One region of the Xenorhabdus doucetiae genome, then DNA from elsewhere that is predicted to be linked to it. Evidence: predicted binding sites of a transcription regulator. Region 1 holds the regulator's gene; the other holds the start of a gene.
What was found. Region 1 encodes Fur, which represses iron uptake genes when iron is present. Its sites were predicted from a motif close to ATAATAATGAGAACNACTATCAA; they were not measured.
Positions count from the first base shown of each region.

Region 2: the regulator Fur is predicted to act here: its motif matches at 4,977-4,999, upstream of sodA (superoxide dismutase [Mn]).

Region 1 covers NZ_FO704550.1:1,286,110-1,298,142, forward strand. Annotated here, with positions in the region: gene nagC (DNA-binding transcriptional regulator NagC) at 1-1,167, opposite strand, end outside; gene nagA (N-acetylglucosamine-6-phosphate deacetylase) at 1,180-2,337, opposite strand; gene nagB (glucosamine-6-phosphate deaminase) at 2,362-3,168, opposite strand; partial or broken gene nagE (N-acetylglucosamine-specific PTS transporter subunit IIBC) at 3,548-5,041, shown strand; gene glnS (glutamine--tRNA ligase) at 5,261-6,928, shown strand; gene XDD1_RS06065 (beta-N-acetylhexosaminidase) at 7,164-9,869, shown strand; gene fur (ferric iron uptake transcriptional regulator) at 10,003-10,455, opposite strand; gene fldA (flavodoxin FldA) at 10,642-11,175, opposite strand; gene ybfE (LexA regulated protein) at 11,351-11,641, opposite strand; gene XDD1_RS06085 (CcdB family protein) at 11,738-12,033, opposite strand, start outside.
Region 2 covers NZ_FO704550.1:70,377-82,409, forward strand. Annotated here, with positions in the region: rRNA gene XDD1_RS00335 (23S ribosomal RNA) at 1-348, shown strand, start outside; rRNA gene rrf (5S ribosomal RNA) at 446-561, shown strand; gene actP (cation/acetate symporter ActP) at 641-2,302, opposite strand; gene XDD1_RS00350 (DUF485 domain-containing protein) at 2,299-2,610, opposite strand; gene acs (acetate--CoA ligase) at 2,743-4,698, opposite strand; gene sodA (superoxide dismutase [Mn]) at 5,072-5,698, shown strand; gene yiiM (6-hydroxyaminopurine reductase) at 5,827-6,516, shown strand; gene trpS (tryptophan--tRNA ligase) at 6,553-7,587, opposite strand; gene XDD1_RS00375 (phosphoglycolate phosphatase) at 7,592-8,314, opposite strand; gene rpe (ribulose-phosphate 3-epimerase) at 8,314-8,988, opposite strand; gene dam (adenine-specific DNA-methyltransferase) at 9,047-9,865, opposite strand; gene XDD1_RS00390 (SPOR domain-containing protein) at 9,950-10,936, opposite strand; gene aroB (3-dehydroquinate synthase) at 11,080-12,033, opposite strand, start outside.

The sequences.
Region 1 (12,033 bases):
TGCGAATGCACCAATCGCTGAACAGTGATTTAGCTCAGAAACCACCACGGAGAGATCTTCGCGGAATGCTTTTAATACTTGGGTATTGATGCTGCTTTTAATCGTCGGCAGCAATATCTGCTCTGCTTCAGTGATTTCCCCTGCAATCACTACCTTTTGAGGATTAAACAGGTTAATCGCTATTGAAATGGCCTTGCCAAGGTAGTGCCCTACTTGCCTGATGACTTCTGTTGCCAGAGGATCTCCCGCATTGGCGGCAAGGCAAATTGCATGGATATTACAATTATTCAAGGCAAGCTGGCTTGGGAAACCTTGGCGTAATTGATGTTGTACTTTGGACTCTATTGCTGAATTGGAAGCGATGGTCTCCAGACAACCAAAATTACCGCAATGGCAGCGTTCACCTAAAGGATCGATCTGGATATGGCCGATTTCACCCAAATTGCCGCGTTTGTTGAGCAGAATATTGTTGCTAACGATAACACCGGCCCCTGTACCACGATGAATGCGCACGAGAATGGAATCCTCACAATCACGCGTTGCCCCGAAATAACTTTCTGCCAATGCCAGGCTGCGAATATCATGCCCAATAAAGCAGACGGTATTGAAATACGCTTTGAGGTGCTTAACCAGAGGCCAGTTATCGACCTTAATATGGGGCATATAGCGGATGATACCGTGGTCATGGTCAACCAGACCAGGAAGAATGACGGAAATGGCAATCAGTTCACGGATACGGCGCTGGTTTTTGTCAATGAAACTTTCAATGGCGTGAATAATTCGCTTTTCGACTTCCTGCTGTGTGTTTTCCCGTACAGGATAGAGAGCTTCCACCAACGTCTTGCCGCTCATATCGAACAGCGCCACAGTTGCATCATGGCGCCCAAGCCGGACGCCAATCGTATGGAAATGCCGTGTTTCGCTAATAATGGAGATGGCGCGCCTTCCACCAGTGGACGCCTGATGTTCGACCTCTTTTATCAGGCCCCGTTCCAACAACTGACGAGTAATTTTGGTTACGCTGGCAGGAGCAAGCTGGCTCTCTTCTGCGATCTGGATGCGTGATATTGGCCCATGCTGATCAATCAGCCGATAGACCACAGCACTATTGAGTTGTTTGACCAGGTCAATATTACCAATTTGCTTCTGCGCGTTTTCATTACTCATCAATTTTTATACTCACGGTAGTTTGATTTCATTTCCGTTAACAATAGTCTTGACGATGTTGAAATTGTGAGTAAATGCGGTCAGATTCGCGACCTTGCCGGGTTCAATCGTGCCGAGGTATTTATCAACACCGATTGCTCTAGCCGGGTAAAGCGTCACCATGCGCAACGTTTCATCCAAAGCAATACCAACATGTTCCACACTATTTTTGACACAATCAATCATGGTGATTGATGAGCCGCTCAGTGTTCCATTTCCATCAACACATAAGCCGTTTCGATAATATATTGTTTTATTAGCAAAGGTAAATTGTTCCATGGCATCGTGGGAAAGCCCGGCAGGAACAATAGCGTCTGTGACCAAGATCAGTTTTTCATTTTTTAATCGCTTGGAATTGCGGATATTTGGCCATGAAACATGCATCCCATCACAGATAATGCCGGCATAGACGTCTGAGGAATCATAAATGGCACTGACCAATCCAGGCTGGCGGCCAGAAATCGGCGGCATGGCATTATATAAATGAGTAGAGAAAGTAATGCCATTTTGGAAACCATGACGCGCTTCTTCATAAGTCGCATTGGAATGACCCGCAGAAACAGTTATGCCCGCTTCGGCCAGTTGCTGAATATATTGGTCTTCTACCATTTCAGGCGCGAGGGTTATCTTGGTGATAACATCCGCATTCAGGCACAGGTAATTGACCATTTCAGGCGTGGGCTTGCGGATATAAGCAGTATTGTGAGTGCCCTTTTTTATTGGATTGATATAAGGCCCTTCCAAATGCAGTCCTAATGCTTGATTGGGATTGTTTTTCAGATAGGCGCGCATCACTTCAATGGCTTTTATCATGAATTCATCGGGGCTGGTGATAAGGGTGGGCAGGAAACTGGTACAACCGTAGCGCTGATTAGTTTTCTGCATGGTATGCAGCGTCTCTTCTGACAGATCTTCCAATCGTTCATTAAACTGGACACCACCACAACCATTCACTTGTAGATCAATAAATCCGGGGGCGAGATTTGCGCCCTGTAAATCGTGTTTCTCAATCTCTTCTGGCAACTCGTTTACCGGACAGACTTGCTTAATTAAACCCTCTGCGATGATGACTGCATGGTTATCAAGCCGGTCATATCCGGTATAAATAATTCCATTAGTTAATGCGTACATGGATATCTTAACTCCTAAATCAGTTTAGCTGGCGAATTCATTAACGATGTCAGCTTCTAACTGGTGGAAATACTTCACCGTCTTGACCTTGAGTTCCATTGTGGCGGGTTCATCACAGACAATCAGTGATTTTGGATGCATCTGGAGACAGGAGACTGTCCACATGTGGTTGATATTCCCTTCGACCGCCGCTTGCAGGGCTTGCGCCTTATTCATCCCGGTTGCCAGGATCATGATTTCTTCGGCATCCATTAACGTGCCCACACCCACGGTTAAGGCATATTTGGGAACCTGTTCCACATCATTGTTGAAAAAACGGGAATTGGCTGTCCGTGTTTCAATGGTCAGTGTCTTGATTCGCGTGCGTGAAGAAAGAGACGATGCCGGTTCATTAAAGGCAATATGTCCATCATTACCGACACCGCCCATAAATAAATGTATCTTGCCATACGATTTGATCTTATTTTCGTAACGTTGGCATTCAACCTCAATATCTTCCGCATTGCCGTTTAACAAATTGATATTTTCTTTTGGGATATCAATATGATTAAAGAAATTTTGGTACATAAATGAGTGGTAGCTTTGAGGATGATCTTCCGGCAAACCCACGTATTCATCCATATTAAATGTCACAACATGCTTGAAGCTCACTTTTCCCGCTTGATAGAGGGAAATCAGTTCCTTATAGGTTGTCAGTGGTGTGCTGCCGGTAGGAAGCCCAAGCAGGAAAGGACGTTCAGTCGTTGGCTTGAACTCATTAATCTTACTCACAATATAGTGAGCAGACCATCGGCCAACGTCACTTGCCGTCGTTAGGGGGATCAGCCTCATGATTACCTCTTAAAAATGATGCAATAATTTAGTTATGGGAGTTATACACAGCACATGTGATATCAGAGTTCTCAATGTTACCAGTGTAGTGCGTGATAACTGTAGAACAAAAGCGCGCATAATATCTTTTTTGAACAGAGTCTTATCCCATTCAATGTGATATTGATATTTTATATCACAAAATAAGTTTTGTGTTCCAGCCGGATTTTGATTAAAAAATTATCTGTTCTGGTGATTTTAATCACATATCAGAAGGATTTAATTTGCGATACAAAATAATCTTTTTAGACTGAAAACGTTTTAACAAAAAACCCATAAATGATGGTATCCGTCATTAATTAACTAAAAGACTCCATCACGGAGCTTCAAGGGGGCATAAGTGAATATTCTGAGCTACTTACAACGGATTGGCCGGGCATTAATGGTGCCTGTGGCAACGTTGCCCGCAGCGGCAATATTAGTTGGTGTAGGTTATTGGATTGATCCAACGGGTTGGGGAGCCGAAAACGCGTTAGCGGCATTTCTGATCACGTCAGGTAATGCCATTTTGGAAAACATGGGGATGCTGTTTGCAGTCGGTATTGCCTATGGTATGTCGAAAGATAAAGATGGTGCCGCAGCACTGGCGGGGCTCATCGGATTTATTGTTGTCATGAAATTATGTTCTCCGGCTGCGGTGGCAATGATTAAAAGTATTCCGATTGAAGAAGTCCCAAAAGCATTTGGCAAGATCAATAACCAATTTGTTGGGATCTTGGTGGGTGTATTCTCTGCTGAGCTGTATAACCGTTACAGTAATGTAGAATTGCCACAAGCGCTGTCTTTCTTTAGCGGCCGTCGTTTAGTGCCCATCCTGAACTCTTTCTTGATGATTATCATTTCTTTTATCCTGATGTTCATCTGGCCTGTCGTTTATGGTTGGTTAGTGGCATTTGGTGAAAGCATTATGGATCTTGGGTCAACAGGAGCAGGTTTTTACGCTTTCTTTAATCGTCTATTGATCCCAGTTGGCCTGCATCATGCACTGAACTCAGTATTTTGGTTTGATGTTGCTGGTATTAATGATATTCCTAACTTTCTTGGTGGGCAGAAATCCATTGAAGCAGGCACTGCGGTTATGGGGATTACTGGCCGCTATCAAGCGGGGTTTTTCCCGATCATGATGTTTGGCTTACCGGGTGCGGCGTTGGCGATTTACCACTGTGCACGGCCTGAAAATAGAGCCAAAGTTGCCGGTATCATGATGGCTGGAGCATTTGCGGCCTTTTTTACCGGTGTCACTGAACCGCTGGAATTCTCTTTCATGTTTGTTGCACCGGTGCTTTATGTTCTGCATGCCATAATGACAGGGATTTCAGTTTACATTGCGGCAGCGATGCACTGGATTGCCGGTTTCGGCTTTAGTGCGGGGTTTGTTGATATGCTGCTCTCCTCGCGTAATCCTCTGGCTGTCCATTGGTATATGCTGATCCCACAAGGCTTGGTCTTCTTTTGTCTTTACTATGTTGTCTTCCGTTTCACCATCAAAAAATTCAACCTGATGACACCGGGGCGTGAACTGGCAGCGACAGATGAAACTGATGGTTATGATGTTGATGTAGCGAAAAAAGAGAAAAATTCAGCGAATACTATTCAGGAAGAAGCTTTTCACTACATTGCTGCAATAGGCGGTTCAGATAATTTGACGGAAATTGATGCTTGTATCACTCGCTTGCGTTTATCTGTGAAAGATTCAAGTCTGGTTAATGATCAATTAACAAAAAAACTGGGTGCTTCAGGTGTTATCCGCCTGAATAAACAGAGTGTTCAGATAATTGTCGGAACCCGTGCAGAATTGATTGCTAACGCGATGAAAGAGATATTGGAAAACGGCTTGTCGCAGTAGCAACAGATGGCTCCAGAAAATGATATTCCGGTGATCGCTCTTGCGGTCACCGGGTTCTATCCCTATAGACTTCAAGTTACAGCTCACAAGGCGAACAATGGTGATACATTTGAAAGTAGATTAAATATCAAAGGTATTGTTTCTCGGTTCAGCTTATTAGATTATAGAGGGTTATGTTGAAGCGCTTTTTGCATTGAGGAAAAAACAATGAGTGAGGCAGATGCCCGCCCGACAAACTTTATTCGTCAGATTATTGACGAAGATCTGGCAACGGGTAAACATACATCCGTACATACCCGTTTCCCGCCTGAGCCTAACGGCTATCTGCATATCGGCCATGCCAAGTCGATCTGCCTGAACTTCGGCATCGCTCAAGACTATCAGGGACAATGCAACCTACGTTTTGATGATACCAACCCAGTCAAAGAAGACATCGAGTACGTTGAGTCGATTAAGCATGACGTTCAGTGGTTGGGATTCCAGTGGAGTGGGGATATTCGTTACTCCTCTGACTATTTCGATACCCTGTATCAATACGCCATTGAATTAATCAATAAGGGATTGGCGTATGTCGATGAATTGAGTCCTGAAGCGATCCGTGAATATCGTGGCACGTTAAAAGAACCGGGCAAAAACAGCCCGTATCGTGATCGCAGCGTAGAAGAAAACTTGGCCCTGTTTGAAAAAATGCGTGCCGGTGAATTTGCGGAAGGGAAAGCGTGCCTGCGTGCCAAGATTGATATGGCATCCCCGTTTATTGTGATGCGCGATCCGGTCATTTACCGCATCAAGTTCGCAGAACATCACCAGTCAGGAAATAAATGGTGCATCTATCCGATGTACGATTTCACGCACTGCATTTCCGATGCGCTGGAAGGGATCACCCATTCCATCTGTACGCTGGAATTTCAGGATAACCGCCGTTTGTACGATTGGGTGTTGGATAACATTACGATTGATTGCCATCCACGTCAGTATGAGTTTTCTCGTCTGAACCTGGAATATACGGTGATGTCCAAGCGTAAACTTAACCAACTGGTGACAGAAAACATCGTTGATGGTTGGGATGATCCCCGTATGCCAACCGTTTCTGGCTTACGCCGCCGTGGTTATACTTCGGCGGCTATCCGTGAGTTCTGCCGTCGCATTGGGGTGACTAAACAGGATAACAACGTGGAAATGGCGGCATTGGAATCCTGCATCCGTGATGATCTGAATGAAAATGCACCGCGTGCGATGGCGGTTCTTGATCCGGTGAAACTGGTGATTGAAAACATGCCGGAAGGTGAAGTGATTCTGACGATGCCTAACCATCCGAACAAACCCGAAATGGGCAGCCGCGAAGTGCCGTTCAGCCGTGAACTGTACATTGACCGTGCGGATTTCCGTGAAGAAGCCAACCGTCAATATAAGCGTCTGGTTCTGGGTAAAGAAGTGCGCCTGCGTAACGCTTATGTGATTAAAGCAGAGCGTGTCGAGAAAGATGCGGCAGGCAATATCACGACGATTTATTGCCAGTACGACGAGCAAACCCTGAATAAAGATCCCGCTGATGGCCGCAAGGTCAAGGGTGTCATTCACTGGGTCAGTGCGGCACATGGCGTACCCGCGCAATTTTATCTGTATGACCGCCTGTTCAGCGTGGCCAATCCGGGGGCAGAAGACGACTTCTTGTCTACCATCAATCCAGAGTCGCTGGTGATCCGTAAAGGGTTTGTCGAGCCGGGCTTGGCAAAAGCACTGCCAGAAACAACCTATCAGTTTGAACGTGAAGGTTACTTCTGTGCTGACAGCCGCCTCTCAAATACGGAACATCTGGTCTTTAACCGCACCGTTGGCCTGCGTGATACTTGGGCAAAAATCTCACAAGAGTAACAATCTCACAAAGATAATCTGATTCAGATTATCTAGCCCATACAGCAAAAAGCGTGATGACTTCACGCTTTTTTTATCGTTAATAACCGCGTAATGAAAATTAACTCTTTCAGCTAAGATTAAAAATTGCCTTATAGTCCTATATTGTGTAGGGTTATTGCCTGATCAGGCTTGTGCATTATTTGCCCAAAAAATTTGTCCATCGAAAAAATAGTCAGTTCGGACGAGGTAATTTATGAAAACCCTTAAATTACGTACCTTGGCAGCACTTATTACGGCAGTTGGATTGATAGGCAGTACCCATGCAGAAATGGCATCACCAATATCATCACAACAACCCATGTCATCACAGCAGATCGTAGATTTACTCAGTCAGTTAAAGGTTAATTTCAGCGTCATTGATAATCAGGCGGGTTCACATGGTACAGATTGCGCCATGCTTGGTGCGGATTCGGCGGTCTGTAATCGCGTCAATATTATTTTGCGCAACGGTGATCAGGCCATCAATACTTCAGATTGGGCGCTCTATTTTCACAGTATTCGCCAGATCCTGAAACTGGATAATGATCAGTACAAAATTACCCCTATCACAGGTGACTTACATAAACTGGAACCGACGCAGAAATTTACCGGCATCAAGGCCAATGAAAAGGTCGTATTACCGATTATTGGCGAATACTGGCAGATTTTCAGTACCGATTTTATGCCGCGTTGGTATGCCACTTCCGGTAATGCTAAGCCGAAGGTATTGGCAAATACCGATACGGAGAATATCAGCGAATTTTTATCTGATCTGAAAGGCGAACAGTGGAAACGTACCACAACGGATAACAATCTCCTGATGACACCCGAAAACCGCTTTGCCAAAAATCAGCAGGTAGCAACAATCAGCGAGGATAAACTGAGAGGGCAGATTATTCCGACACCGAAAGAACTTGCCATTCATTCTCAGGATGTGGATTTATCCCGTGGCGTGAAATTAGAGTTGGGCGGATTGAACAGCGAATCGATTAACGTGATCAGGGAACGTTTCCAGGCCCGTGACATTAAATTAACCGATCAGGGTTATCACATAGCGACGCAAATCAACGCCAACCAATTTACCGGGCCTTGGCGGGTAAAGGGGGCGTATTTATTGGAGATTACCACCAAAGGAACAAAAATCGTCGCGTTTGATCAGTCCGGCGTGTTCTATGGCCTGCAATCACTGTTTTCCCTGCTTCCTGCCAACGGCGTTCCCAAGATGGCTACGCTGACGGCAAAAGACGCACCGCGGTTTGAATATCGTGGGATATTCCTTGATGTTGGACGAAATTTCCATAGCAAAGCCGCCGTTCTGCGTCTGCTTGACCAAATGTCTCACTATAAGCTGAACAAATTCCATTTTCATTTAAGTGACGATGAAGGCTGGCGTTTGGAAATCCCTGGGTTACCGGAATTGACTGAAATCGGCAGTCAGCGCTGCCATGATTTGAGTGAAACTCAGTGCTTGTTGCCGCAATTGGGATCGGGGCCGGATAATCACAATATGGGCAGTGGTTATTTTAGCCGTCAGGATTACATTGATATTCTGAACTATGCCAAAGCCCGCCAGATAGACGTCATTCCGGAAATTGATCTCCCCGCCCATGCGCGTGCTGCGGTGGTATCGATGGAAGCGCGTTATAAGAAACTCATGGCGCAGGGCAAGGAGCAGGAAGCCAATGAATATCGCCTGCTTGATCCGACAGACACCTCGAATACCACCTCCGTCCAGTTCTATGATCGCCACAGTTATCTTAATCCGTGCCTGAATTCTTCAAAGCGGTTTATCGATAAAGTCATCAGTGAAATTGTTGCCATGCACAAAGAAGCGGGGCTGCCATTGAATACATGGCATTTTGGTGGTGATGAGGCGAAAAATATTCGTTTGGGGGCAGGATATCAGGATAAAGATGGGCAGATTGTGCCGGGCAAGGGAATTATCAACCAGAAAATCGAAGATAAGCCGTGGGCGAAATCTCAGGCTTGTCAGAAGCTGGTTGCGCAAGGTGTTGTTAAAGATGTTGATGAACTCGCCAGTTATTTTGCGATTGAAGTCAGCAAAATCGTCAATGCCCACGGTATCAGCACAATGCAAGCATGGCAGGATGGCCTGAAACACGCCAAATCAGCCAAAGAGTTCGCCACTAAACAGGTTGCAGTGAATTTCTGGGATACCTTGTATTGGGGAGGCACGGATTCAGTCAATGACTGGGCGAATAAGGGCTATCGGGTGGTTATTTCCAGCCCGGATTATGTCTATTTAGATATGCCCTATGAAGTCCATCCGCAAGAGCGGGGCTATTATTGGGCAACGCGCTTTAATGATGAAGCGAAAATTTTCAGCTTTGCACCAAACAACCTGCCACAAAATGCGGAAACCTCAGTGGATCGCGATGGTAACCACTTTAATTCCCATAGCAATAAACGCTGGCCGGGGGCTTATGGCCTGTCGGGGCAGTCATGGAGCGAAACTGTGCGTACCGATGAACAAATGGAATATATGATCTATCCTCGCTTACTGCCGCTGGCGGAACGGGCATGGCATCAGGCAGAATGGGAGCAGAATTATCAGCAGGGCAGGGAATATAAGGGGGGAATAACGCACTATGTTGATACTGTGCGATTGCAACAAGACTGGGAACGTTTCGCCAATCTGATGGGGCAGCGTGAGCTGGCTAAACTGGATAAAGCCAAAATAGCCTATCGCCTGCCTGTGCCGGGCGGCAAAATTGTTGCTGGCACACTGGAAGCCAATATCGCATTACCGGGGGTGGTTATCCAATACTCACTGGATAAGGGGAAAACATGGCAGGATTACAATGACAGGCAGCGGCCGCATGTCAGCGGCAATGTAAAAATTCGTTCTGTCAGTACGGATGGAAAACGTTTTAGCCGTATAGACGAAGTGAAATTTTAATGATTCGTTTTGAGCAATAAGTGCAATAAATTGAATAAGCTACTGCCGATTAGCGAGAGTGCTAATCGGCAGTAGCTTATTCAGACGAACAACCAACCGAAGCCAATTTTTTAATCACTTCATTGGCGTTTACTTATCCTGCCTTTTCATCATGAAGCGCGTTATCTTTGCGGCAATCACCAGTAGCACAGTGACCATATAAATAGAGGCTGTGGTTTGAGAGCTTAATGCCATAACGGTCAGCGATGTTTTTCTGGCGCTCTTCAATAAACTCATCATTAAATTCAATGACTTTACCGCAGTCGAGACAAATCAGGTGGTCATGGTGATGTTGCTGAGTGAGTTCAAAAACCGATTTACCACCTTCAAAATTGTGGCGTGTAACAATGCCGGCATCATCGAACTGGTTCAACACGCGATAGACAGTGGCGAGGCCAATCTCTTCACCGATATCAATCAGTTTTTTGTAGAGATCCTCCGCACTGACATGATGGCATTCTGGGTCCTGTAGCACTTCCAAAATTTTCAAGCGCGGAAGTGTTACTTTAAGTCCAGCATTTTTCAATGCTTTATTGTTGTCGGTCATGCGGATTCAGTCCTGTAACTTGGGTTAAGTGAACTTATGATACTTGGGGGTATCGTGAGGGAATCATGATTCTGTTTCACATTGCTGATTATAGGCATGGATATTTAAAATGAAAACCATGCCTGGCCCGATATCATGACACATTATGCAGGAATTATCCTGCCTGAAAGGGTGCTTATTCCCGGATTATGCACCCAGGATCTCTGACAGGCTCATTTCAGCCTTGATCTGTTGTACCCAGGCTTCAACGCGCTCATCCGTCAGTTCGGGTTGGCGATCTTCATCAATGGCCAAACCAATAAAATGGTTATCGTCGGCCATGCCCTTAGAGGCTTCAAAGTGATACCCTTCGGTTGGCCAGTGGCCTACGATAATTGCGCCACGGGGTTCAATAATATCGCGGATGGTGCCCATGGCATCACAGAAGTACTCTGCATAATCTTCCTGATCACCACAGCCGAACAAAGCAACCAGTTTCCCTTCGAAATTGATCTCTTCCAGTGTTGGGAAGAAATCATCCCAATCACATTGGGCTTCGCCGTAATACCAAGTTGGGATGCCAAGCAGCAGGATATCGAAGGTTTCAATATCTTCTTTGCTGCTTTTGGCAATATCGTGGACTTCAGCAACCTCAGCACCGCCCAATTTTTCTTGGATCATTTTGGCGATGTTCTCTGTGTTGCCGGTATCGCTGCCGAAGAATAGACCTATTATTGCCATAAAATGGGTTAACCTCTTGTTTTATCTGTGCATTAAAGTTATACACATCACGCTGAAATCAGCTAGAAAAATGTCAGTTTGGGTAACATGAAAAGCGTTATTCTGACCAAACATCCATGACAAATCTGTCAGATTTGTGTGGTGATAGCGCTTTATTGCTGTTTAATAAAAGCCGTTAACCGGCAAGGTGATTTGTTTCTGCCAGTTGGGCCAGTAACATTTGTTCAATCAATTCACTGCGGCTGATGTTGCGCTGTTTTGCCAGATGATTCAGTGCATCGACGGCATCTTCATTGAGTTTGAGTTCCACTCGACGCAGTCCCTTGACTTTATCTCGCCGCAACTGGTTGCGTTTATTGATCCTAAGCTGCTCATCCCTGGACAGCGGGTTTGTTTTAGGTCGCCCTGGCCTGCGTTCATCTGCGAACAAATCCAGTGTGGTGCGATCAGTTTGTTCTTTTGCCATAAATTCAATTGATAATGGGCGTGTACCAACAATATAGCGGGCAATAATACCTTAGCTGGGCGCGTGTCGCTACTGCTTGATGGGAGAGATTGTTGGTCACGTATTTGTCAATAGGGCATCAAAAGCGGAAATTATTTCACTTCTGGATGCTGTGACATTACAAACAAAGTCCATTTTGTTGATTTTTTTGGCATCAAGAAATGTCATCGCAGGGGTAAAGACATAATAATCTGCGCCGTTAACACTGACGAGAGGGGTTATACGTTTTTGGTTGAGGTTCAGATCATTCTTAGACACCAGCGGTACAACCAATCGGGTTGATAAATTTTCGAAATAATCATGCTGAATGATCAGATAATAAGGCCAAAGTGGGTTTGATTTAACCGATGGGT
Region 2 (12,033 bases), 1.2 Mb from region 1:
GCCGTTTAAAGTGGTACGCGAGCTGGGTTTAGAACGTCGTGAGACAGTTCGGTCCCTATCTGCCGTGGGCGCTGGAAGATTGAAAGGGGCTGCTCCTAGTACGAGAGGACCGGAGTGGACGCACCACTGGTGTTCGGGTTGTCATGCCAATGGCACTGCCCGGTAGCTAAGTGCGGAAGAGATAACCGCTGAAAGCATCTAAGCGGGAAACTTGCCTTGAGATGAGTCTTCCCTTGTCCCTTGAGGACACTAAAGGAACGTTCGAGACGAGGACGTGGATAGGCCGGGTGTGTAAGCGTCGCGAGACGTTGAGCTAACCGGTACTAATGACCCGTGCGGCTTAACCTGACAACACCGAAGGTGTTTTGGGGTGATTTTGAGAAAAAGACGAAAAGTTTCAGATGAAAGAATGTCACAGCTTGTTCGGGATTGAAAACAGGATTTGTCTGGCGGCAATAGCGCGGTGGTCCCACCTGACCCCATGCCGAACTCAGCAGTGAAACGCCGTCGCGCCGATGGTAGTGTGGGGTCTCCCCATGCGAGAGTAGGGCACTGCCAGACATTATTTTAGCCAAAAAAGCCATCCGTCATCGGGTGGCTTTTTTGCGTTTGGGACAAAATCGAAATAATTAACCATAAGTTAATGCGCTTTCCCTTGTTCGATTCCAATACCCGTTTGTGAACGAATAAACTGACCACGAAACAGTGCCTTTTCCCGTGTTCCTTGCTCCGATGTATCCGTAATCGAGACTAACCAGGCTCCGATAAATGCGATAAACATAGAAAACAGGGCCGGATACTCATAAGGATAAATGGGTTTATCATGACCAAGAATACTGACCCAAATCGTAGGCCCCAGGATCATTAATATAACTGCTGTCAGTAACCCTAACCATCCACCAACCAACGCGCCACGTGTAGTCAGCTTGCTCCAGTACATTGACAGTAAGATAATCGGGAAATTACAGCTTGCAGCAATGGAGAAAGCCAAACCGACCATAAAGGCAATATTTTGCTTTTCGAACAAAATGCCTAAACCAATAGCAACTAACCCCAAAATAACAACGGTGATTTTGGAAACTTTTAGTTCATCTTGCTCATTAGCTTGCCCCTGTTTAATCACATTAGCATAGAGGTCATGAGATACGGCGGAAGCGCCTGCTAGTGTCAACCCCGCGACCACAGCCAAAATAGTGGCAAAAGCAACAGCCGAGATAAAGCCAAGGAAAAAATCACCGCCAACAGCATTTGCCAGATGGACGGCAGCCATATTGGTACCACCAATTAATGCCCCAGTTGCATCTTTGAATGAAGAATTGGCGCTGACCAGTAAAATTGCCCCGAATCCGATAATAAACGTCAGGATATAAAAATAACCGATAAAGCCAGTTGCATAGAAAACACTTTTACGGGCTTCTTTAGCATCACTGACAGTAAAAAACCGCATGATAATATGTGGCAATCCCGCAGTACCGAACATCAATGCCAATCCTAAAGAGAGTGCAGAGATAGGATCAGAGACCAATCCCCCAGGACTCATGATGGCAGGCCCAAGAGAGTGCACCGCAATGGCTTCTTTAAACAGGGTATCAAAATTGAAATTGACGGCTTTCATGACCATCAGGGCCATGAATGTTGCCCCGGCCAGCAACAGAACCGCTTTAATAATCTGAACCCATGTCGTCGCCAGCATTCCACCAAACAAGACATAAAGCACCATCAAGATACCGACCAAAACAACAGCGATGTAATAATTCAGTCCGAATAGCAACTCGATAAGTTTCCCTGCTCCAACCATCTGGGCGATTAGATATAATGCAACAACAACCAATGAACCCATTGCGGATAAGGTACGGATGGGGCGCTGCCTCAGCCGATAAGAAGCGACATCTGCAAAGGTGTAACGCCCCAAATTTCTTAATCTTTCGGCGATAAGGAATAGAATAATTGGCCAGCCAACGAGGAAGCCAATGGAGTAGATCAGCCCATCATAGCCTGAGGTATAAACTAACGCTGAAATTCCCAGAAAAGAGGCTGCTGACATATAGTCACCTGCTATCGCCATACCATTCTGGAATCCAGTGATACGCCCGCCAGCGGTATAATAATCTGAGCGTGAAATAGTCCGCTTGGAAGCCCAATAAGTGATAACGAGAGTTAACCCGACGAATAACAGGAACATGACAATTGCCTGAATATTCAAGGGTTGTTTTTCTACCTTACCAGAAAGGGCATCAGCTTGAGCCAGGATAGGAAAGAGGGAGGAAAATAGAGGTATTGCTAACAATACGATTTTTTTCATTTTCTCACCTCGTTGAGAATCGTTGATGTCAGACGATCAAACTCACTATTCGCCCTGATTACATAGATCCCTGTCAGTATGAAAGAGATAAAGATGATCCCGATCCCGACGGGGATCCCTCTCGTCATACTGGTGTTTTCATAAAGTGGTGTGCCAAGCCATTCAGGATCAAAAGCAATCAGGAAAATAAAACCAACATAAATCACTAACATGATGATAGATAACAGCCAGGCAAAATGTCCTCGCTTCTTAACTAACTCCTTAAAGCGGGGATTATTTTCAATCTCTTGATAAATGTCGTCACTCATTGGAGTATCTCCGTGTTAGTTTTAAACAGCACACTATCAGTCATATCATCCTTGCATGGCTTGTCCTTTTGTTGGTGCTACGTTATCTAAGCCAAGCCGCCTTGCGGCGGCCCTTATGTTTTACGAAATGGTTTACGACATGTTGATAGATTGTTTTTCTTCCAGCAGTTTTTCAACAACAGCCGGATCGGCCAACGTGGAGGTATCTCCTAAGTTGCTGGTATCACCAGAAGCAATTTTGCGCAAAATACGCCGCATGATCTTTCCGGAACGCGTTTTGGGCAGAGAGTCTGTCCAATGCAGAATATCGGGGGTTGCAATGGGGCCGATTTCTTTACGAACCCAGTTTCTAACCTCGGTATAAAGTTCAGGGGAAGGCTCTTCACCATGAATTAGCGTGACATAGGCGTAAATAGCTTGCCCTTTAATATGATGAGGGATGCCAACAACAGCCGCTTCAGCGATTTTGGGGTATGCGACCAAGGCTGATTCAATTTCCGCGGTACCCAAACGATGGCCTGAAATATTCAGGACATCATCAACGCGGCCAGTGATCCAGTAATAGCCATCTTCATCACGCCGGGCGCCATCGCCACTGAAATACATTCCCTTGAACGTGGAAAAATAGGTTTGTTCAAAACGCTCATGATCGCCGTATAAAGTTCGGGCCTGTGCTGGCCAGGAATCCGTGATAACAAGGTTACCTTCACTCTCACCGGCTAAAATTTCCCCAGAATTGTCCACTAAGGCCGGACTAATACCAAAAAATGGCAGAGTAGCGGAGCCGGCTTTAAGATCGGTAGCTCCGGGCAACGGTGTGATCATGAACCCACCCGTTTCAGTTTGCCACCATGTATCTACGATAGGACATTTGCTATTGCCTATTTTTCGGTAGTACCACTCCCATGCTTCTGGGTTAATGGGTTCACCAACCGATCCCATAATGCGCAACGATGTGCGTTGAGTCCCTGCTATGGCCTTATCCCCTTCGGCCATCAATGCTCTGATAGCGGTTGGCGCAGTATAAAGAATATTCACTTGATGCTTATCAACGACCTGACAGAGACGGTTAACATCAGGATAGTTTGGGACACCTTCAAACATCAATGTTGTGGCACCACAAGACAGAGGCCCATACAGCAGGTAGCTATGCCCTGTTACCCAGCCGATGTCGGCGGTACACCAGTAAATTTCACCGGAGCGATAATCAAACGTGTATTTAAACGTTAAAGATGCGTAGACCAGATAACCGCCCGTCGTATGCAGGACGCCTTTAGGTTTACCTGTAGAGCCTGAAGTATAAAGAATGAATAAGGGATCTTCGGCACCTATCTCTTCGGCGGGGCACTCGTCATCAACACTCTCGATCAGTTCATGCCACCATAAGTCCCGGCTGTGATGCCAGTTTTTAGTATTTCCGGTACGCCTGAAAACAACTACATTAGTCACGCCAGTGACGTCTGGATTGTTCAGTGCCTCATCGACATTTTTTTTCAATGGAATTGTTCGGCCTGCCCGCAAACCTTCATCCGCAGTAACCACGAGCTTGGCATTGGAGTCGATAACCCGGCCAGCAATGGCATCAGGCGAGAATCCACCAAAAATCACGGAATGGATCGCTCCGATACGGGCACAGGCTAACATGGCAACCGCGGCTTCTGGCACCATGGGCATATAGATGGCAACAACATCGCCTTTTTTAATCCCCAGTTTTTTCAACACATTAGCGAATTGGCAAACGTCGTGATGTAATTCTCGATAGGTAACATGTCGGGATTCTGCGGGATTATCGCCCTCCCAGATAATGGCAGTTTGATCGCCACGCTCTTGCAAATGACGATCAAGACAGTTGGCACTTAAGTTCAGCGTGCCATCTTCAAACCAGCGGATGCTGATATGCCCAGGATCAAAAGAAGTATTTTTGACCTTGGTGTAGGGCCTAATCCAATCAACGATTTTACCTTTCTCACCCCAGAAGCCCTCTGGATCTTGTAACGACCATTGGTAGTCTTCCAGGTACTGTTGTTTGCTTATCAGGGCCGTATCTGCAATATCAGCAGGAATAAGATGCTTGATTATTTGAGTCATATTTTTATCTCCTTGCAATTGTTAATACTATGTCAAAACAAGGTTAACTAAAGTGTAAGAAGAGTTTTTGTTTCTTTTTTGCGCGGAAGATCACGCAATAAAGAGAATGAATTTCACGGAATGATCATTTAATGCTTTTGATTTTAGCAAGACTAAGTAGTGAGTTTATTATTTTAACTGGATCAATATCTTATTATTTTTGTTTTTATTGATACTTTTATCTAAACAAATGCGTGAAACGTGAAGGTATGAAAGGAAACCATAGAGATATCATGGAATTGATAATCATTTTCATTATTGCTCAATTTACTATAATAATCATGCCGTTCACAAGGTGTGAGCTTTATATATTCTAAACAACTGGAGATATGATATGAGCTATTCATTGCCTTCTCTACCTTACTCTTATGATGCACTAGAGCCTCATTTCGATAAACAAACGATGGAAATTCACCATACTAAACACCATCAGACGTATGTCACTAACACGAATAGTGCTCTGGAAGCCTTCCCAGGATTAAGCAAACTTGATATTGATGATCTGATCCAGCAGCTTGATAAAATTCCAGCCGACAAACGCACTTTTGTTCGCAACAATGCGGGTGGTCACTCAAACCACAGCTTGTTTTGGAAAGGGCTAAAATTAGGCACAGTATTGGATGGTGTTTTGAAGGTCGCGATTGAGCGTGATTTTGGCAGTGTTGACAGTTTCAAAGAAAAATTTGAGCAAGCGGCAGCAACGCGCTTTGGCTCTGGCTGGGCATGGTTGGTGCTGAAAGAAGATGGCAAGCTTGCTGTTGTTTCAACCGCCAATCAGGATAGCCCGCTTATGGGTGAAGAAATCGCAGGGGCTTCTGGTTACCCGATAGTGGGTCTGGATGTCTGGGAACATGCTTATTACCTGAAATATCAGAATCGCCGTCCTGATTACATCAAAGCATTTTGGCACGTAGTCAATTGGGACGAAGCAGCAAGGCGTTACGAAGAAAAAATTAAGTAATCCATTCAATGAGTTTACGCAAGAATGCTGGTCATCGCTGTGACCAGCATTTTTATTGCGCGTAATCTTGGCTATTATGCCAAGGGAATGCTGGCTCATCTTCACCCGCTCATTGAGAGGAAACAAAAATGTATTACCCACAAGTATATCGAGGCAAAATATTATCGTCAGAAACGCTGGGTTTTAGTGCGATCAATAAGCTGGTGGTGAATGGCCGCTTACAGTTAACCTCTCTTGGGCTGGAAGGGGATGAGCAAGCGGAAACGCGTTTTCACGGTGGGCCTGATCGGGCGCTTTGCCATTATCCAAGAGAGCATTACCTATTTTGGCGGAGGCAATTCCCTGAATTGACCGAATTGTTTGCATCCCCTCTGTTTGGAGAAAATATATCCACAGAAAGTCTGACAGAAGATAATGTCTATATTGGTGATATTTTCCAATGGGATGAAGCTTTGATTCAAGTCACTCAGCCGCGTTCTCCTTGTTATAAACTCAATCTTGTTACAAATATCAGTGATTTTGCTGCGATGATGCAAAATAATGGTCGTTGTGGCTGGTTATACCGGGTTATCTCTTCTGGTTTGGTCAGTGCGGGTGAACCGATAAAATTGTTAAGCCGCAATAGTGATGTTTCGGTTAAGGAAGCCTTATCCATTGCTTTTCATAACCCCTTTGATGAAGAGCTGTATCGTCGCTTAATGGGGGCTGCTGGATTGTCTGCAAGTTGGAATCTGACAATGCAAAAAAGGATATTGTATGGAAAAATTGAAGATTTTAATCGTCGCTTATTTGGGAATAAAAATAATGCCAAAGAATAAATTAATACCCTTTGGCATTCACATAAGAATAAATAGTTATGGATGAGCGATAAACCCTACCGCTTCATAAACCTTATCCAACGTTGCCTGAGCACGAGCCTGGGCTTTAGCGGCCCCGTCTGCCATGATTTGGTTCAGTAATGCTTCATCATTACGGAAATGGTGGAAACGTTCCTGTAAGCCAGTCAGCATTTCACTTACAGCATCTGCAACAGCGCCTTTCAAATGGCCGTACATTTTACCTTCAAACTCAGCCTCTAATTCAGGGATTGTTTTACCGGTTACACCAGCAAGAATATCCAACAAATTGGAAACACCGGGTTTGTTTTCCAGATCATAACGCACGCGAGGCGGTTCATCAGAATCGGTAACTGCGCGTTTGATTTTCTTGACGACAGATTTAGGATCTTCCAACAGGGCAATCAGGTTATTGCGGTTATCATCCGATTTCGACATTTTCTTATTCGGATCTTGCAATGCCATCACGCGGGCGCCGCCTTGTGGAATGAATGATTCTGGAACAGTAAAAATATCACCGTATAAAGCGTTAAAACGCAGTGCCAAATCACGGGTCAATTCAAGATGTTGTTTCTGGTCAATGCCCACAGGGATCTGGTTGGCCTGATAAAGCAAAATGTCAGCAGCCATTAAGACCGGATAATCAAACAAACCGGCATTGATATTTTCTGCATGACGGGCTGATTTATCCTTGAACTGAGTCATACGGCTAAGTTCACCAAAGTAAGTATAGCAGTTCAGCACCCAGCTCAACTGGGCATGTTGTGGGACATGCGACTGAACGAAAATAGTGCTTTTCTTTGGATCAATGCCACAGGCAAGATAAAGTGCCAGCGTATCCAGTGTGCGGTTTTTCAGCTCATTGGGATCTTGACGCACAGTAATAGCATGCTGGTTAACGATGCAATAGATGCAATCATATTCATCTTGCATTTGAACCCACTGGCGTAACGCCCCCATATAGTTACCGATGGTTAATTCACCGGAGGGTTGTGCGCCGCTGAATACAATAGGTTTTTGGGAGTTTGGTTTCATTACCGTGGGTTCATTCATTTTATTAAGCGTCCTGTATTTTCAGAGTAGATAAGGGTTCCAAAGTGGATAGCCCAATAGTTGGGAGTAAATCCGAAAAATGGTCCAATACATAATTTGGCTGGCTCAATGCTATCGATTCTCCGTAGTTATATCCATAGGTTAAGCCAACACAAGGGCAACCCGCGGCTTGTGCCGCCAAAATATCATTACGGGAATCACCAACAAAAAGCAATTCTTCTTTATGCAGGCCAAACATCCCCATCGTTAGATAAAGTGGTGCGGGATGAGGCTTTTTCTCTTTAACATCATCACCACCCAGCACCAATGAAAAGTATTCACTGATACCCAATGATTCCAGCAATGGCGCAACAAAGGGGGTTGGTTTATTTGTCACAATCGCCATTGGCAAAGGGTATTTTGCTAGTTCTGCTAAAGTCTCTTTGACGTGAGGAAACAGTTGGCTGCCCGTGGTTACGCTAGTTTCATAATATTTATCAAACAGCTTGCGTGTTTCATTATGCAATTCGGGAGACAGTTCTGCCCCCGCCCACATTAATGCACGTTCAACCATGACATCAGCCCCATTGCCAATCCAGACAGCAACGCGTTCTTTGCCCGCAGCGGGTAAGCCTTTGGTATTCAGGGCTTGATCCAGAGCCTCAGCCAAACCTCCCGCACTATCCACCAGAGTGCCATCCAAATCAAATGCAATGGCCCGAATTCCTTTTACGACGTTATTTTTCATTATGCTGCCTTCGATAATTCGCGGCGCATCTCATCAATAACCGCTTTATAATCTGGCTGACTGAAAATAGCGGAGCCAGCAACGAACATATCCGCACCGGCCTGAGCGGCCTCGGCAATATTATTGGGCTTGATGCCGCCATCAACTTCAAGACGGATATCATAGCCGCTGTCATCAATAATTTTGCGTACTTGACGCAGTTTTTTCAGTGTTTCTGGAATAAAAGACTGGCCGCCGAAACCGGGATTGACGGACATCAACAGGATCACATCCAGTTTATCCAATACGTAATCAAGATGGCTAAGGGAGGTTGCCGGATTGAAGACCAAGCCCGCTTTACAGCCATGTTCCTTGATAAGTTGCAATGTGCGATCGAGATGTTCACTCGCTTCAGGATGGAAAGTGATGTAGGTTGCACCCGCCTTGGCAAAATCAGGAATAATGCGATCAACTGGTTTTACCATGAGGTGAACATCAATGGGCGCAGTGATGCCATAATCGCGTAGAGCCTGACAGACCATCGGGCCAATCGTCAAATTGGGCACGTAATGGTTATCCATGACATCAAAGTGCACAACATCAGCGCCAGCTGCCAAAACCTTGGCGGTATCTTCACCTAAGCGGGCAAAATCTGCGGATAGAATGGATGGGGCAATCAGAAAGTCTTTCTTCATTGTTATCTTCTCCAATTCATTGTTTTATCCCCGTTATTTCAGGGGCCAGAAACCTCAATCACTTCTGGCAGTATAACGCCAAAAGCTCATCAACTTTACTTCGGGCAAGAATATTTCTACTTATTGTCCGGCGGGCCTTAACAATGTAAAGGGAAGCCTGATAGTACCATTCCCGTGTCATTGGCGTGTCATGGTTGGAGATGAGCACTGGAATACCTTTTTGCGACGAGAGATGATAGGCGATATTCGCCAGATTTTCCTGATCGAGAAGGTTAAAACTATTTGTATGGTAGGCGGTAAAATTAGCCGTGGCCGAAAGTGGGGCATACGGGGGATCACAATAAACCACCGAACCCTTTGAGGCATTGTTCAATGCGATTTCGTAATGCTGGCAGATAAAAGTGGCTTTTTTGGACTTTTCTGCAAACCAGTAAAGTTCATCTTGAGGAAAATAAGGTTTTTTATAACGCCCGAAAGGAACGTTAAACTCACCGCGTGAATTATAGCGACAAAGGCCGTTATAGCAGTGACGGTTCAGGTAAAGAAACAGCATACTGCGACGAAAGGGATCTTTGCTTTTGTTGAACTCTTCCCTCAGGCGATAGAAGTTTTCGGCAGTGTTGAACTCCGGTGAGAATAATGGACGGACATGCGTAATAAATTCATCCGCCCGAGATTTTACGGCATTGTACAGATTGATCAGATCGTTATTGATATCTGACAAAATGTAAGAATCATAATCGGTATTGAGAAATACCGAGCCTGCGCCAACAAATGGCTCAATCAAGCAATCACCCTCTGGCAGATGACGTTTAATATCATCTACCAAGGGATATTTTCCACCGGCCCATTTTAAGAAAGCGCGTTTTTTTTTCATGCCGTCAAATAGTTATTCAATAATTTCAGAGCCGCAGATTGTACTCTGTTTAGGACAGCATATCAGCGCCTAATCAAAATAGTTTTATTTTTTCAGATCTTGCTGAACTTGTTGTAGTTTTCTGACCCAAGGTTTTTTGGCCTGAACGTCTGCCGGCAGTGAGGAAATGGCCCTTTTAGCATCAGAAACAGAACTGTAATTACCGTGGATCAAGATAAACCAAGGTTTACTATCGCGTTTGGTTTCATAAACCTTGTAATTAGCAAGGTTATTTTTTTTCGCGAAAGCGGTTAAGGTATCAGAACGGCTGGCACTACTCAATTGTAGTGTGAATCGATTTGCAGATGCTTTCAGCAGATCACCACCAGTATCAGCGGTACTCTTTCTATCGGTATGACGACTATTCGTTGTGTTGGTCGTTGTTTTGGCGTGATTATCTTCTCTGACCTGATGCTCTGTTTTGGGTTTTTCTATTTTCGGTGGTGCAACTTTTGCTGGTGCAACCTGCTCTGGTTTGTTGTGTTCGGCAGGTGGTGTTGCCGCCGGTTCAGTGGGTTTAACCTGTGGTTGCGCCAGATTGTTTTGCACTGAATGATTAATCTGACTTTGCTGTTGATTCAAAGCATCAGTAATATCGCCGGGTAACTCTATGCGCTGGTTATAGCCGCCTGTTCCGGTTGCAGGAGGAAGATCTTTGCTTGGGGTGCTGCTAATGGGTGGCGGACTGATTTCACGAGGAGCGCCATGCGTTGTCGGTTCTGACGGTTTTTCTTGTTCACCGTCAGAGGGATTGGAAGAAAGTGAAGCAGAGCCAGACAGGTCGATACTCTTTTCTGCTGCATTTGAAGATTGCTGTTTTTCATGCTCAGTGGGCGATTTTAATGCGGAACTGATAGCAATAATTAGAAGCAAAAGCACCAGAATGCCAACACCGATCATCATTTGCTGGCGGGAGATGGCGAATTTAGATTGATTGAAGGGACTTCTGGAGCGCTGAGGGCTGCGATCAGAAGTATCCGGCTTTAATTCATTTTCTGTTTTTTGTTTGTTTTCTGATTTTAATTCGTCCATATACCCTCCCGACAGAGCAACTCAACAGAGATAGAACTGCCAATTGTTATTTAAGCGGTTTGGCAGTCTGACCTAACTAAAACCGATAATGTTTTATTTAATAATGTCGCTATTTTATAGCATAACAGATAGAAAATAATTCATCATATTGATGTCTGACATAGACGGATGGCATCCAATATCACTTCTTTCCCGATATCAGAACGAAGTTTTGCTTCCCCGATCGCGGTCGGCAGAACCAGATGCAGTTTTCCGGCCGATACTTTTTTGTCACGCATCATATGAGGTAAATAGACATCGGGGGACATGGATTCAGGGCCATTAACCGGTAATTTTGCCCGCTCCAACAAGCGGATGATACGTTGGGTATCCTGTTTTGAGAATGTACCGACCCGTTCAGATACCCTGGCTGCCATCACCATACCCGCAGCAACCGCTTGGCCATGCAGCCAGACGCCATAACCCATTTCAGCCTCAATCGCATGCCCAAAGGTATGACCGAGGTTTAACAGCGCACGCATCCCACTGCGCTCTTGCTCATCAGCCGCGACAACCAACGCCTTAAGTTCGCAGCAACGACGGATGCAATAGGCCATGGCTTGGCTGTCGAGGGCCAGTAATTTCTCAATATTTTCCTCAAGCCAGTGAAAGAACTCGCCATCCAGAATAATGCCGTATTTAATGACTTCAGCCAGACCTGAATACAACTCTTGAACCGGTAATGTTTTCAGACAATTGAGATCGACAACAACTGAGGCAGGCTGGTAGAAAGCGCCTATCATGTTTTTGCCGAGAGGGTGGTTGACCCCTGTTTTTCCACCGACGGAAGAGTCAACCTGAGAAAGCAGTGTGGTGGGTACTTGGATGAAACGAACGCCGCGTTGATAGCTAGCCGCGGCAAACCCCGTCATATCACCGATTACACCACCACCAAGGGCGATAAGTGTTGTGTCACGACCATGATTATTTTCCAACAAGGCGGAAAAAATGTCATTGAGCACGAAAAGTGATTTGTGCTGTTCACCGTCAGGTAAGATAACTTCATTTACCCGAAGATCCATTCTCTGCAATGTGGATTTCACCTGTTCAAGATACAG